2 linked regions of the Geotalea uraniireducens genome follow. The protein of the gene in region 2 binds, or shares a complex with, the protein of the main gene of each other region. Links are inferred from orthologs where the notes say so. Each region holds a gene or a part of one and is shown on either strand. Other genes may lie near its edges.

Region 1 (5,597 bases), 2.0 Mb from region 2 along the record:
CGGTCTCTGGCGACCACATCCAGACTAAAGACTTTACCGAAGACGATGTAACTTCCCTTGACAACAATGTCGGCGCTGACTGGTGAGTCAACGGAGACCAGCGTGTCGCCATTTAAGCGTGAGGCGAGAAGGGTTTGGAGTGTGGTCTTTAATTCATCTTTGTTGGCCGCTCCAGTGACTGCGAACTCGGAAACGAAGGCTCTGAGTGGCGTGGCCTGGGCTCCATGCGCCACAAGAACCAGCAGGGCGACCGCGATAAAGTGACCGAAAATCCGTTTCATTATTTCTCCCGATTGGTTAAGTCCGTAAAGTGGCTGATTTGTTGCTGTGGTGCAGCCGGCGGCACTGCAAGTTGCCGCCGGCCGCATGGCGTCAGGAAAAGGGAGCTCGTTGGCCCCTCGCCACAGGCGGCAGAATTATCGCAAACTGCGTTTCGCATGTCAAAAGATTAGTGAGTCAAGGAGGGGCAGGAAAAAGAAAGGGGAGAGTTGCCTCTCCCCTTCTGATGGTGCAGTAGTCAATCGGCTAATTGCCACCGCCGGTGCCGATCATGATCTGATCGAGCAACTTGTTGGCTTCGTCAAGTTTCTCCTGCAGCTTCTTCAGATCGCTGGCGGAGTAAACTTTCTTGCCTTTTTTGATTTCGGTATGAAGTTTCTTGATTTTCTGCTGGAGGCTGTCGACATCGTTGGCGCAGTTCTTGGACGCCAGCAGGCACTGGTTCTTCTCTTCCTTGGTCATTTCGGCAGCAAACAGCGGCATGGTAGCCGACATCATGAAGGCCGCCATCACCATCACAGCCACTTTTTTCATGGGATAACCTCCGCTTCGGGTAATGTAATGCAGCGAGATTCAAGTAAACCAGCAATCCTCGGAAAGTCAACCACGCTGCCGGGAGAGGTCCCCCGGCAGCAAATGTAAACCTAGAATGCGTAGTTCAGCATGATTCTGGTTTCGTAGGGGTCGCGGGGATCCTGGCCATTAGCCGCAGTGCGCTTGAAATAATCGCCGAGGAAAACGTAGGCGCCCTGAAGGCTGGCGGTCAGGTTGTCGTACACTTTGTAGCCGACTTCGGCGTTGAGCTCGGTGCCGAGGTACTGGCTGTCGTGCTTGGCGTCGCCGGACGTCGTTGCGCCATAATTGTCGTTGTTTTTGTCGGCGGCAACAAAGCCGACATTGGCATTAGCGAACAGTTTGCTGGTAATCGGTGCATTGTAGCCGACAAAACCGCCGATGACGTTCTTGACATTGTAGACAATGGCGCGGTCACCGGTAACGTTCCACTTGTTGCGGAACATGATCATCATGTCGGACTCATAGAAGCTGTGCTTACCGTTGGCCTTGGATGTTTCGTTGGTCACGCCTACGTATGAGGAGTCTTCGTTGTCACTGTTCTGCTCGCCGGAGGCATAAAGGAAGGATGCCTTGAGGGTGCCGGGGCCCAGCTTTGCCTTGGCTGTGAGGTTAGCAGCCCAGCCCCCGAAGTCATACTTGTCGGCGCCGTCGGTGCGGCCGATCTGGTAGAGCAGGAAGCCATCCACGGTAACCGGGTTGAATTTGTACTCGCCGTTCACCCCGAGGGTGTGCATGGTGAAGTTGAGGTTGGTGGAATTCTGGTCGGCAGTCAAGACATAGTAGGATGCACCCACTTTCAGGTCTTTGGTGATGTTGTACTTGCCGTCCAAAAGATAGAGGTCGCGGGTGGCCTTGCCGGGAGTGGTCGCTGAGCGGCTGGCCGCCGAGCCGATGGTGAATGTGTCGGCATCGTCAAGGCGTGAGAACCCTGCCAAAATCGAACCATCGCCAAGCCTGGCGGTGGCGATGACCGCCGCGGCGTCGGCATTGATGAAGATCCCTTTGTAAGAGTCGGTGATTGGCTGTATGCCGACCTTGAAATTCAAGGGAGTGGAGGGGATGTTGAAGTCAAGATAGACGTTCTTGGTTTCAAGGTTGGTGGTGTCGGCACCGACTGCACCACCCATGTTGCGGGATGTCGTGTAGGAGTTGTCACCCCAGCGGGAGTCGATCTCGAAGTGGGTCACCAGCTTCAGGTCGTCGTTGGCCTTGGCAATGTACATGAGCCGGGCACGTTGCTCGACGAAGCTCTTTGTTTTGGGGTCTTTCCCGTTGCCGTCGCTGATTTGGTCGGGAAGCAGTGCTCCGGAACCACCATCATTGTAGTTCGAGATCGTTCCGAAAACCCGGAACAAGCCGTGAAACTCATTTTCCAGCGCCAGGGCCGGAACCGCGGTGGCCACCGTCAGGGCGCCGGCGGCGGCTACAGCCAAAACTCTTTTTCTCATGTGTTGCCTCCTTCATTGATGATAAAACTGCATGAAAAAATAAAATGTTACATACATGGTACGCTTTTCGGTATCACCACCTTTCTTGAAAAGATTTGCCAGCTGTGACTGGTGAAAATCCCCCCTCCAAAACAAAACCCTTTTCAGTCTCTCACGTGAGAGAAAAGAAAAGGGTCTCTGGAATCGGCAGTCGCGCACGACTGCTGATGGTTGTCTTGCCTGTCGGACTGGCGACATTATGCGGTGTGGTGGAAGACATCGATGTCTGTACCTTTACCAATTGTTAGATTTTACTCACCTGTGGCCGGGTGTCAATAAATAAAATGAATCCACTGTTTCAACCTCTGTATGAATTACTGCGTTTTAATATTGGTGAAGTCGGAAGCTGTAAGTAAAGAAAATATCAAAATAGCGTTCTAAAATGATGGAGACACTATAGTGTTTTGTTGATAAATGTCAAGAGAAAATTCAGCTGTTAGGGGCGTATCATCCGACTCGTAAACCGTAAAGAGCTGTTCTAGAAAATGAGCTCCCGTACCGTTAATGGGCAAGCTGACAAAGCTCGGTAAGCACGCCGCCACTTGCCTTGGGGTGAATGAAGGCGATTAAAGTGCCGTGCGCACCGGTTCTCGGCGTACGGTCGATCATCCGCACCCCCTCGCTTTCGAGCTTGCGAAGAGCTTCGACAAGATCGTCGACTTCATAGGCGACATGATGAATTCCGGCGCCGTTTTTAGCGATGAATTTGGCAATCGGGCTTTCCGGGCCGGTCGGTTCGAGCAGTTCGATCTTGGATTCACCGATCTGGAAAAAGGCGACACGAACTTGTTGCTCGGCGACTTCATCGGTCCCCTGGAATGTCATGCCCAAGTGGTCGCGATAAAAGGGGATTGCTTCGCTGAGTGAGGGTACGGCGATGCCGAGATGGTTGATTTTAGTTAACATGTCAGTTCCTTGAAAAAAGGGCGACATGATGTCGCCCCGACAAGTTGTTTATAAAACGACGGTCTCTCGATGCACCCCGAAAACGTTACGGAGGACATCGGCAATTTCTCCTAAAGAGGCATACGCCTTAACCGCATTCAGGATCGGCGGCATGAGGTTGTCAGTTCCTTTCGCGGCAGTTTCAAGTGCTTGTAGTGCTGACCGGACCTCACTGTCATTCCGCCGCTGTTTCAGTTCAGCCAAGGCCGTTTTCTGGGCCAATTCTACCTCTTCCTTGATTTTCAGCAACTCTGGCTGCGGTTCATTTTCGATAGTGAACTTGTTGACGCCGACAATAACCAGTTCATTTGTTTCGATCGCCCGTTGGTAAGCATAGGCTGAATCCTGGATCTCTTTTTGCTGGAAGCCGCGGGAAATTGCTTCGACTGCCCCGCCAAGCTTATCGATTTTCTCGATGTAAGTGAAGGCGGCCTGCTCGATCTGATCGGTAAGGGCCTCAACCATGAAACTGCCGGCAAGCGGGTCAACGGAATCGGCAACGCCGGATTCGTATGCCAGAACCTGCTGGGTACGAAGGGCGATCCGTACCGAATCTTCGGTCGGCAGGGCAAGCGCCTCGTCCCGGGAGTTGGTATGCAGCGATTGGGTCCCGCCGAGTACGGCTGCCAAAGCCTGAATGGTGACACGCATAATATTGTTGTCCGGCTGTTGGGCGGTGAGGGTGCAGCCGGCAGTCTGGGTATGGAAGCGGAGCATCATCGACCGCGGATCTTTGGCGCCAAACCGTTCTTTCATGATTTTGGCCCACATGCGGCGGGCGGCACGGAATTTCGCCACTTCCTCAAGAAGGTTGTTGTGGGCGTTGAAGAAGAAAGCAAGTCGGGGCGCGAAATCGTCAACCGCGAGTCCTGCTTTTATCGCTGCTTCGACATAGGCGATACCGTCGGCAAGCGTAAAGGCGACTTCCTGGGCGGCACTGGAGCCGGCTTCGCGGATGTGGTAGCCGGAAATACTGATGGTATTCCACTTCGGGACGTTATCCTTGCAGTAGGCGAAGATGTCGGTGATGATCCGCATGGACTCCTTGGGGGGATAGATGTATGTTCCCCGGGCCATGTATTCCTTGAGAATATCGTTCTGAATAGTGCCGGAAATCTTGTCCGGGGATACGCCTTGTTTTTCAGCCACTGCAATGTACATGGCGAGGAGAATCGCTGCGGTCGAATTGATGGTCATCGAGGTGGAGACACGCTCCAACGGAATCCCGTCAAAAAGAATCTCCATGTCTGCCAGCGAGTCGATGGCTACGCCGACCTTGCCGACTTCCCCCTGACTCATGCTGTGATCCGAATCGTAGCCCATCTGCGTTGGCAGGTCGAAGGCGACGGAAAGGCCGGTCTGACCCGCCTGGAGGAGGTATTTGTAGCGCTCGTTGGACTCCCGTGCCGTACCGAAGCCGGCGTACTGGCGCATGGTCCAGAACCGGCCACGATACATGGTCGGCTGAACTCCCCGTGTGAAAGGAAACTGCCCGGGAAAGCCGATTGTTTCATCGTATCCCGGATAGTCGAAGCCCGGCGTGAAGCACCGCTCGATTTCGATCGCGGAAGTGGTGGAAAATTCGGCTTTGCGTTCAGGCGTTTTGGTAATGTTTTTCTGAACGACCGTCTCCTGCCAAGCCTTCTTGCTGTCGTCAATGCTCATAGTACTCTCCTGGTTCTGAATAAAATACGCCCCCGCTGGGGAAAATAATGGTCCTGCGGCCTACGACCGTCAATCAACTGCTGCCCGGCTTGAAAAAAGGACGAACGTGGTAGTCCCTTCCCGGCGGCTGCCCCCTCATACCCGGCCCCAGCACTCACTTTCAATTGAGCCGGTTTGAGGTATAGTCATAATACAGTCCCACCTTGCGTCTCGCACATGACAGCCCGATTGGCCTTTAAGGTTTCGACATGCGAAACCATCTGGCCGGTGCCGGATGGTTCGAAAGGAGGACAGTTATGAAATGCCCCGTCTGCAAGAGCCATGAGCACCTCGATATTGATCTTCATTCCAACGGTTTCAACGAAAACATCATGGAATGCCCAAGCTGCGGGACAATCTGGTCGGTGAATCATGGTGTCCTGGAAGTCGTCAAGGATTCGCAGGAAAAATCGTTTCTCGAAGCGCAGTCCGAGTGCGTCGAACACGACGACTATAATTTGGACGGTGCCTGACCGGGCTGAAAAAACTACCCCCGTCTTTGCAGGCGGGGGTGGTCTGGATCAGCGGGCTTCAGGTATTCCTCCGGATGTTGTTGTGACGTATGGTCATCTCACATCAGGACCTTACAGGACTGCCTTCAGGTAT
Region 2 (8,044 bases):
AAGCCAGAGAAGAGAAATTTAAACATTTTTTGTAATTGCTTGTAATTGCAGAACAAAATCCAGGCGAATGTATTCGGTTGACCCTAACGGTTCAGGATGTCGAGGTAAAAATGCAACAGCTCGCTGGTAAGCACGCTGTTGTGACGAGCTTTGCCCGGCATAACTATTTGAGAGCGCGTATGAAATTATAGAGAAGGCCATTTCACGTGCCTGTGTTGCACAAAAGCTACACTTGGTCGATTTCACGTGTTGCGAGCTGAAGCTCTTCTTCCCGGGTCAATACCTCACCGTTCAAGCGGGCGGCCAGCACACGATCGAGTATCTTGCGATAACGAGGGCCGACGGGAAGACCAAGCGCTTTCAAATCATTGCCTGTGATTGAACTGGCAACGTGTTGCAGCTTCGTAACGTAAAGGGAAACAAACTTTTTCACATCATCATTGCCTGACTTGGCCATTATGTAGAGAAGCAGTTCGGGCGTCAGTCCGGCAAGCCAGAAATAAATCTCGCTAGGCACTACGGGTTCGTGCTGGGCGACCCGACGTTCCATGACTTCCAATACCTGCTCGCCATGGATTCTCAGTTCTATGAGCTTTTCCCGGTAATGTTCGGAGACGGCAAGACGAGTACACATCTTCCAGAAGCGGTCGTCGCTGAGCGACGATGTGAGGGCCAGGAGATACACCACCCAATTTTCAACCCGTTGGCCCAGGTAGAGTAGATCGAACCAGGTAATCACTTTTTTTGCTTCTTCGATGACCCGAAGGTTTTCCGTCGTCAAAACGAGATCGGGATGTATGAAGCGGAGAAGGCCAAAACCGGCCATTCGCTGAATTGCCCCGATCGGATCGCTATGTTTGAAAATCTGCATCAGTTCATTCAGTAGACGTCTGCCGCCGACTTTTTCGAGAAAGCCCATTTTGATGGCGTTTTTTATCAGATTCTCTGTGTGCCGGGCGATGGCAAAGTTCAAGCGGTGTTCAAATCTGATTGCCCGGAAGACACGGGTGGGGTCTTCGACAAACGAGAGATTGTGCAATACGCGGATTGACTTTTCCTGGAGATCCCGATATGCCCCGAAGTAGTCGATAAGTAGGGCGAAATCGGCGCTGTTCAGCCGAATCGCCAGGGTATTGATGGTGAAATCGCGCCGATAGAGATCCATCTTGAGCGATGAACGCTCAACCGTCGGCAAGGCTCCCGGCGTTTCGTAATATTCGAGACGGGTGCTGGCGACATCAATTTTGAAGCCGTCCGGAAAAACGATCACTGCCGTGCCGAATTTGATATGGCTCTTGACCCGGCAGCCGTATCGAGCGGCAAATGTTTCCGCGAAAAAAATCCCGTCACCTTCGACGGAGACGTCGATGTCGCTGTTTTCGTTGCCGAGCAGCAGGTCCCGGACGAAGCCGCCCACGGCATAAACCGGCAGCTCCAGCGAATCGCCCGCTCCGCCCAGATCGCGGAGCACTTGCACAGTCCTCTTCGGCAGGTGTCGGGCCATCAGGTGAAGCACATCCTTCTTGCGCACCGGGAGTTTCTCGCGGGCGAGGTCGTAGACGGCATCATTCTGCTGCTGCATACCCGCGTACATGTAGCGCAGCAGGTCGGTTCTGGTGACGATGCCGCTTAACCGGTCGCCATCAAAGACCGGCACGAGCCGGCGGTGCTGGGTGACGATATAATCCTGGATCTCGGAGATCGGGGTATCAGGAGTCGCCCGCAGGTACTCGGTGTGCATATACTCGCCCACCGGCAGATTCCCCAAGCCGTGGTAAAGGGCTTTCTCGACGATACGGCGCGAAATTATCCCGACCATTCGGTCCCGATCCAGGACCGGCATGGCGTTCACGTTGTACCGGGTGAGAACCTCGCGAGCTTCGGCAATTGTCGTGGCTAATGGCAGCGTTTTTACGGGGGAAGACATCAGGTCAGCAGCCGACCGCTTCGGATTGACCATTTTATGGAGCAACTGGCGAAGATCGGTTAAAACCTCGATCGCCGATCGGTCTCTGATCGTTGCCGACGCCGCCGTGGCGTGGCCGCCACCGCCAAACTCGCGGAGGATCTTGCCGACATTCACTTCGGGAATCCGGCTGCGCGCGACGACGTAAACCCGGTCCCCCATGCCGACGACCACGAAAATTGCCCCCAGATTTTCCATGTCCCGCATCATATGGGCAAGAACGGCGATGTCGCCGATATAGTAATCAACCGTGGCATGGGCGAGGGAAATGTCGAGATCGTTGACTGAAAAAGTTTCCAGCGACTGGAGAAGAGTGTTGAGCAAGGCGATCTGGGGAGAGGTGAGTTCCTGGGTGACAAAATCCGCAACGGTATTCAGGTTTGCCCCCTGCTCCAGCAACCAGGCGGCAGCGTGGTAATCATCGGTAGTCGTCGACGGGAAGGTAAGATTGCCGGTATCTTCATAAATCCCGAGCATCATCAGGGTAGCTTCCACTGCAGTGACAGATTGGCCTTGCGCCATGAGCATCTTGACCAGAATGGTCGTCGATGAACCGCATTCCCTGATCGTTCCGCCTTGAGGCGGGATGTCGCCGAGAGAACTGGGATGGTGATCGTAGATATGTACTTCTAATCCCGCTTTGTTGAGAATTTCGGCAAAACGGCCAATTCTTGAGGAATGTTGACAATCGACGATAATCAGGCGGGTGACGCAACTGAGATCGAGATCCTTGAGCCGGGTGAAGTCAAGTGCATAGCCGGACGATTTGAGGAAAAAGTCCCGAACGCTCTTTTCCTGCGAACCGGAAAAGACCATTAATGCGTCCGGATACAATCGTTTAGCGGCGACCATCGCTCCGAGACAGTCGAAATCGGCATTTACGTGGGTAGTAATAACGTCCATGCTGACAGTGTGCCTCAAGAGCGATCAAAGTAAAGTCTGAAGGCTTAGCGGGTGGCAACGAGCGGTTTCAGCGGCGTGGCACAATAGGTCGGGTTTTTGCCGACCACCTCCACAACCGGGCCATCCTCAATCAGCTCGGCGTGACCACTGTCTTCGCCATATTCCGGGTTCCCGACGGCCCAGTCGTACAGCTTTTTTGCATCGAAGAGCACCGGTTGGGCGGGAATGCCATACACTCGATTTTGCATCGGCTCATCATAGACACCGACACAGCCGTGGGAGCCGGGCCGGCCGGGCAAATCCCGGGCATGAATCCAGTAGGCGACATTGTCCGCACCAACATGGAATCGCATGGCATAGTCCATTGGATATTGGGCCGTCTGGTCCTCGGTTTTGTACAACGACGACGCATGGGTCTGGTCGCGCGCATCAATGCGGTAAAGGCCCACTGGGGTTTCATGGCCGTCCCCTCCGGTCGCTGCCGGGATGGAGAACTGGAGTTTCCCTTTTACGTAGGCACCGATCCACTGCTCGGACAGGTTGATGAGAATAAATTTTTCGTAACGCTTTGCCGGTAGATATTCCATCGGCAGTGGTTGATAGTTCCTGGCCGCCGTCATATCGAGCGGAACCTTGATTGTCATCCCCGGATAGGCGTGGCGGCGATCAATCCGGTTGAATCGGGCGACATAAATCCAGTTCTTGCCGAAGAGCGATTCAAGTGTTTCGTTCGGACGGATGAAGTGAGGCCGCCAGGCTACGGTTTGCTGGCTCGGGTAGTCGATCCGGGTGAGATCTTCCTTTGCCGGGTCCTGCGGCGATGCTGCGGGGAGAGAAATACTCTGCGGTTTCCGGACAACGATGGCAACGAAGATAATCAGGGCGAGAAGTACTGCGATCCGGCGAGTCATGAGTTTTTGCCTACTCTAAAAAATGAACGGGGCCAAGGCCCCGTAAAACTTCTACAAAATATCACGCCAGCCCGGTCAGGTCAAGAAGGATTACCGGCGCGGACTGCGCGTTCCCGGAGAATCTTGTCAACCGTAGAATACGGGTCGGTTCGGTGGGCAATCATCTCGTCGATAAGCACCCTGAACCGCCCGTTGACATGCAAGTGCTCGTAAACTTCGGCAAATAGACGATCCCTCAACAGGTCGGTGAATTGCCGGACCGTCCTTTCTTCGCGGATTTTCTCCCCTTTGCCGGACTCTTCGAGGTATCGCCGGTGCGCCTCGATTTCCTGGACGAGTTCATTGATCCCCCGATTGCGGCTTGCCTCGGTCAGAAGTACCGGGGGGAGCCAGCCGCCGGGCAGAATCTGTTTCATTTCCAGCATTGTGGAGAGTTCGCGCGCGGTGCGTTCTGCTCCATCGCGGTCGGCTTTGTTAACGACGAACAGATCGCCGATTTCCAGTACCCCGGCCTTGATAGCTTGGATATCGTCGCCGAGACCGGGCACTGATACTACCACCGTTGTATGTGCCATCCTGACAATATCGACTTCGTCCTGCCCTACCCCAACGGTTTCGATAATGATAATGTCCATCCCCATGGCATCCATGACGTTCACCACATCGCCGGTCGAGCGGGACAAGCCTCCCATATGGCCGCGGGTAGCCAAGCTTCGAATAAACACCCCGGGATCGTCGGCGTGGCGATTCATTCTGATCCGGTCGCCTAGAATCGCCCCGCCAGTGAAAGGGCTGGTCGGGTCGATGGCAACAACGCCAACCCGTTTGTTTTGTGCGCGGAAAGCGGCGGTCAGCTGGTCGACGAGGGTTGATTTCCCTGCGCCGGGAGGGCCGGTGATCCCGAGAATAAAGGCATTGCCCGTCCGCGGGAACAGGAGCTTCATCTCCTCGGCAGCGCTGCGAAAGCCGTCATCCAGGTCACGCATTAGCCGTGCGGCGGCCCTGAGGTCGCCTGCAAGAATCTTGTCGGCCAAAGACATTGTATCTTCCTTTTGTTAGCGGCAGAGTCGACGTGCTCATGGCGTACTCCCGACGGTGGAGATGAAACGAGAAACGGGTGTGCCGGGGCCGAACTCTGCGATTCCGGTGCATTTGGCGGGGCGAAGCGGGAATTGCGATCAGGCGCGTGGCGCGATTTTGTCCCTTACCCAGGCAACGATCGCTTCGGTCGAAGTGCCGGGCGTGAACACTTCGCTGATCCCGGCCGATTTCAGACCGGGGATATCGTCCTCGGGAATGACCCCTCCACCGAACACAACGATGTCATCGGCCTGTCTGTCGCGTAACAGTTCACAGACCCGGGGCAACAACGAGTTGTGCGCCCCGGAAAGGATCGACAAGCCGATTGCATCGACATCTTCCTGGATCGCCGCGGCGACGATTTGCTCGGGAGTCTGGTGCAAACCGGTATAAACGACTTCGAAGCCTGCATCGCGGAAGGCCCGGGCGATAATCTTCGCTCCCCGATCATGACCGTCCAACCCCGGTTTCCCCACGAGAATGCGTAACGTTCTTTCTGACATGAATTTTCTCCTTCACGGGTTTATCGTATCAATGCGCTCCAGACCCTGGCAGGCCGGTTATTTTTCAATGCCAAGCCGGGCGGGTACGCCTGCCCGGTAATAATGCTTCACTTCTCGCATCTCGGTAACAAGATCAGCCAGCTCGATAATGCGCTCATCGGCATTCCTCCCGGTCAGAACCAGTTCAACCCGCGGCGGTTTCTGACGCAACACATCCAGAACATCATCGACGGCCAGCAGGCCAAAGGAAATGGCCCCGTTGATCTCATCGAGGATTACCAGGTCGTAGCACTCTTCGGCCAAGATCGCCTTTGCCTTTTGCAAAGCCTCATGCGCCAGGCGGATATCCTCTGCGTCGGGGTTTTCGCGGTTGACCCATCCTGGCCGGCCGGTTTGCACAATAGTGAACTGGTCCGGGAAATGCTGCGCCGCAAAGTGCTCGCCGTATGGGCCGCCACCTTTCATGAACTGAATCATACAGACTTTGAATCCGCGGCCAAGAGCACGGAACGCCAAACCGAGGGCAGCGGTCGTTTTACCTTTGCCGTTGCCGGTATAAACCTGAATCAAGCCTTGTTCAAGAGGCATTGGTGTCTCTTTTCAACTGAAGTCTAAAACCCGCGCTCGTTTAGTCATGATAAAATCTGCGGACCGAAACTATAACAACTGTGTCAATTCTCTGTCAAGGTGAATTAAAAACAGATAGAACGATTTTTTATTGCCAGTAAAATTATCCCGACCGGAGGACCGTCCGGCCAAAACAGCTCTTGACACGACTCTCTCATTCTGCTATTTGAAACGTACTTTTCGGGCGATTAGCTCAGCGGGAGAGCACTGCCTTCACACGGCAGGGGTCACTGGTTCGAACCCAGTATCGCCCACCAGAATACCGAAGGGGTGGTCAAGCGACCACCCCTTTTTTCGTTTGCGGACTATGGCGTCGAGCCTGTTCGCGTCCCGAAAAATGCCACCAAAGAGAGAGGAGACTGTCACGATGTCCAAAATTGATTTTGCCAAGATGGGCGGGCTGATCCCTGCCATCATCCAGGATCACGAGACAAACGAAGTGCTGATGGTCGCGTTCATGGATGAAAAGACTCTTTCGTCAACACTTGAAACGGGTAAGACATGGTTTTTCAGCAGAAGCCGCAACAAATACTGGATGAAGGGTGAAGAATCCGGCAACACCCAGGATGTCGTCGAAGTTCTGACCGACTGTGATTATGACTCGGTGGTCATCAAGGTGAAGCAGAACGGTCCAGCGGCCTGCCATACCGGCAACCGGAGCTGTTTTTATACCCGCTGGGAAAACGGCCAATGGGTTGAGCATTCAAATCCTCTTTTCGATCCGGAGGAGGTTTATAAAAAATGACCCAACAGCTGAAATTCGGCATCCCGAAGGGGAGCCTCGAAAATGCCACCATTGATCTCTTCGGCAAGGCCGGGTGGAACGTCTCGGTGTCTTCGAGAAGTTATTTCCCGACGGTTGATGATGACGAACTGCGCTGCAGCCTTATCAGAACCCAGGAGATGAGTAAATATGTCGAAAAAGGGACGATTGACGTAGGGATTGCTGGCCGCGACTGGGTCAGGGAAAACGACTCTGATGTGATGACCGTCTGTGAGTTGATCTATTCGAAAGTATCACGCCGCCCTGCCCGCTGGGTTCTGGTCGTGGCTCAGGATTCCCCGGTTCAATCCGCCGAGGACCTGGCAGGCAAGACCATAGCTACCGAACTGGTCGGTTTCACCCAACGCTATTTTGCCGAAAGGAGCATTCCCGTTACGGTTGAATTTTCCTGGGGCGCAACCGAGGCAAAAGTTGTTGAGGGGCTGTGCGATGCCATCGTCGAAGTAACCGAAACCGGGTCCACGATTCGGGCCAATGGTTTGCGCATTATCCAGGATCTTATGGAGTCGGTTCCCGTGGTCATCGCCAACCGGCAATCATGGAATGATCCCTGGAAACGGGGGAAAATCGAGCAAATTGCGACGCTTCTCCAGGCTGCACTGCGGGCTGAGAGCATGGTCGGCTTAAAGATGAATGCGCCAAATCATCGCGTGGAAGAAATCATCAAGATACTCCCCAGCCTGAACAATCCGACGGTTGCCCATCTGTTCAATTCGAACTGGGTGTCGATTGAAAGCGTCCTTAACGAAAAAGAAGTGCGTAAAATTGTCCCGGAACTGATCAAGCTAGGGGCGGAAGGCATTATCGAATATTCGCTTAATAAGATCATTTAGTTTCGACCCCACCCGTTATCACGGTCCAGGGGCGCGGCATATTGCCGTAACGCTGGACCGTGTTTCGTCCGCCAGCCCCGCCGCACGTTTATATCTCCTCGGACATGCGCCCCGCAAACAGGCATAATTGCCGATAACGTTAAGGAGCATTCCCCCTCCCCTTCTCTTGCGACGATAAGCACCGCTATCTCGTGCGCCCATCCAGCCAAAAATGCTCGGCCACGATGATTACGTCATGATGGTGCTCGCTCTTCCTTTGCACGTCAAATGGTGATTTTTTGCCGGAAATATTTTATAAAGGGAGGTAATCGCCGGTTGGCAATGCATTGCAACGATGGGAGATGATGTGACTTCGCAAGGGATGGTCTTCAACCTGCAACGCTATTCTCTGCATGACGGACCGGGCATCAGGACAACGGTCTTTCTGAAGGGGTGTC

Evidence for each region. Proteins that work in one complex are often made in the same cells at the same time.
Region 1: the proteins of meaB (region 2) and QMN23_RS01235 are in contact, whole or in part, in a crystal structure (PDB 8DPB), measured with the Methylorubrum extorquens proteins. The link is inferred for Geotalea uraniireducens from one-to-one orthologs. Residues at the interface, in SOR26638.1 of Methylorubrum extorquens: Arg20, Ala21, Ala24, Arg25, Thr28, Ser32, Arg33, Arg34, His37, Thr98, Gly99, Gly100, Ser101, Ile102, Leu103, Lys106, Thr107, Ala110, Ala113, Ile114, Asp115, Arg116, Ala118, Phe119, Ile120, Arg121, Pro122, Pro124; in SOR27001.1 of Methylorubrum extorquens: Glu577, Glu578, Asn579, Asp580, Gly581, Arg582, Arg583, Arg585, His596, Ala604, Ser605, Ala608, Asp609, Gly611, Phe612, Asp613, Val614, Asp615, Ile616, Gly617, Pro618, Leu619, Glu625, Arg628, Gln629, Val631, Glu632, Asn633, Asp634, Glu661.

The regions. Positions count from the first base shown.
Region 1 is NZ_AP027151.1:262,323-267,919, forward strand. What follows is about bases 2,625-5,597. They hold QMN23_RS01235 (acyl-CoA mutase large subunit family protein), read right to left. Parts: upstream 4,953-5,597; coding sequence 3,297-4,952; downstream 2,625-3,296. Other genes in these bases: mce (methylmalonyl-CoA epimerase), read right to left, coding at 2,844-3,248; QMN23_RS01240 (hypothetical protein), read left to right, coding at 5,249-5,464; QMN23_RS01245 (biotin/lipoyl-containing protein), read right to left, coding at 5,576-5,597. In the rest of the region: QMN23_RS01215 (FG-GAP repeat domain-containing protein), read right to left, coding at 1-281; QMN23_RS01220 (hypothetical protein), read right to left, coding at 526-813; QMN23_RS01225 (histidine kinase), read right to left, coding at 924-2,303. UniProt on the Escherichia coli protein: Catalyzes the interconversion of succinyl-CoA and methylmalonyl-CoA. Could be part of a pathway that converts succinate to propionate.
Region 2 is NZ_AP027151.1:2,275,991-2,284,034, reverse strand. Bases 2,841-5,636 are described here. They hold meaB (methylmalonyl Co-A mutase-associated GTPase MeaB), read right to left. Parts: upstream 4,821-5,636; coding sequence 3,861-4,820; downstream 2,841-3,860. Other genes in these bases: cobO (cob(I)yrinic acid a,c-diamide adenosyltransferase), read right to left, coding at 5,421-5,636; QMN23_RS10590 (cobalamin B12-binding domain-containing protein), read right to left, coding at 4,959-5,363; QMN23_RS10600 (L,D-transpeptidase), read right to left, coding at 2,914-3,780; QMN23_RS10605 (A-adding tRNA nucleotidyltransferase), read right to left, coding at 2,841-2,869. Outside these bases: more of QMN23_RS10605, read right to left, coding at 227-2,840; more of cobO, read right to left, coding at 5,637-5,951; hisI (phosphoribosyl-AMP cyclohydrolase), read left to right, coding at 6,298-6,735; hisG (ATP phosphoribosyltransferase), read left to right, coding at 6,732-7,607; QMN23_RS10565 (glycyl-radical enzyme activating protein), read left to right, coding at 7,942-8,044. UniProt on the Escherichia coli protein: Binds and hydrolyzes GTP. Likely functions as a G-protein chaperone that assists AdoCbl cofactor delivery to the methylmalonyl-CoA mutase (MCM) ScpA and reactivation of the enzyme during catalysis.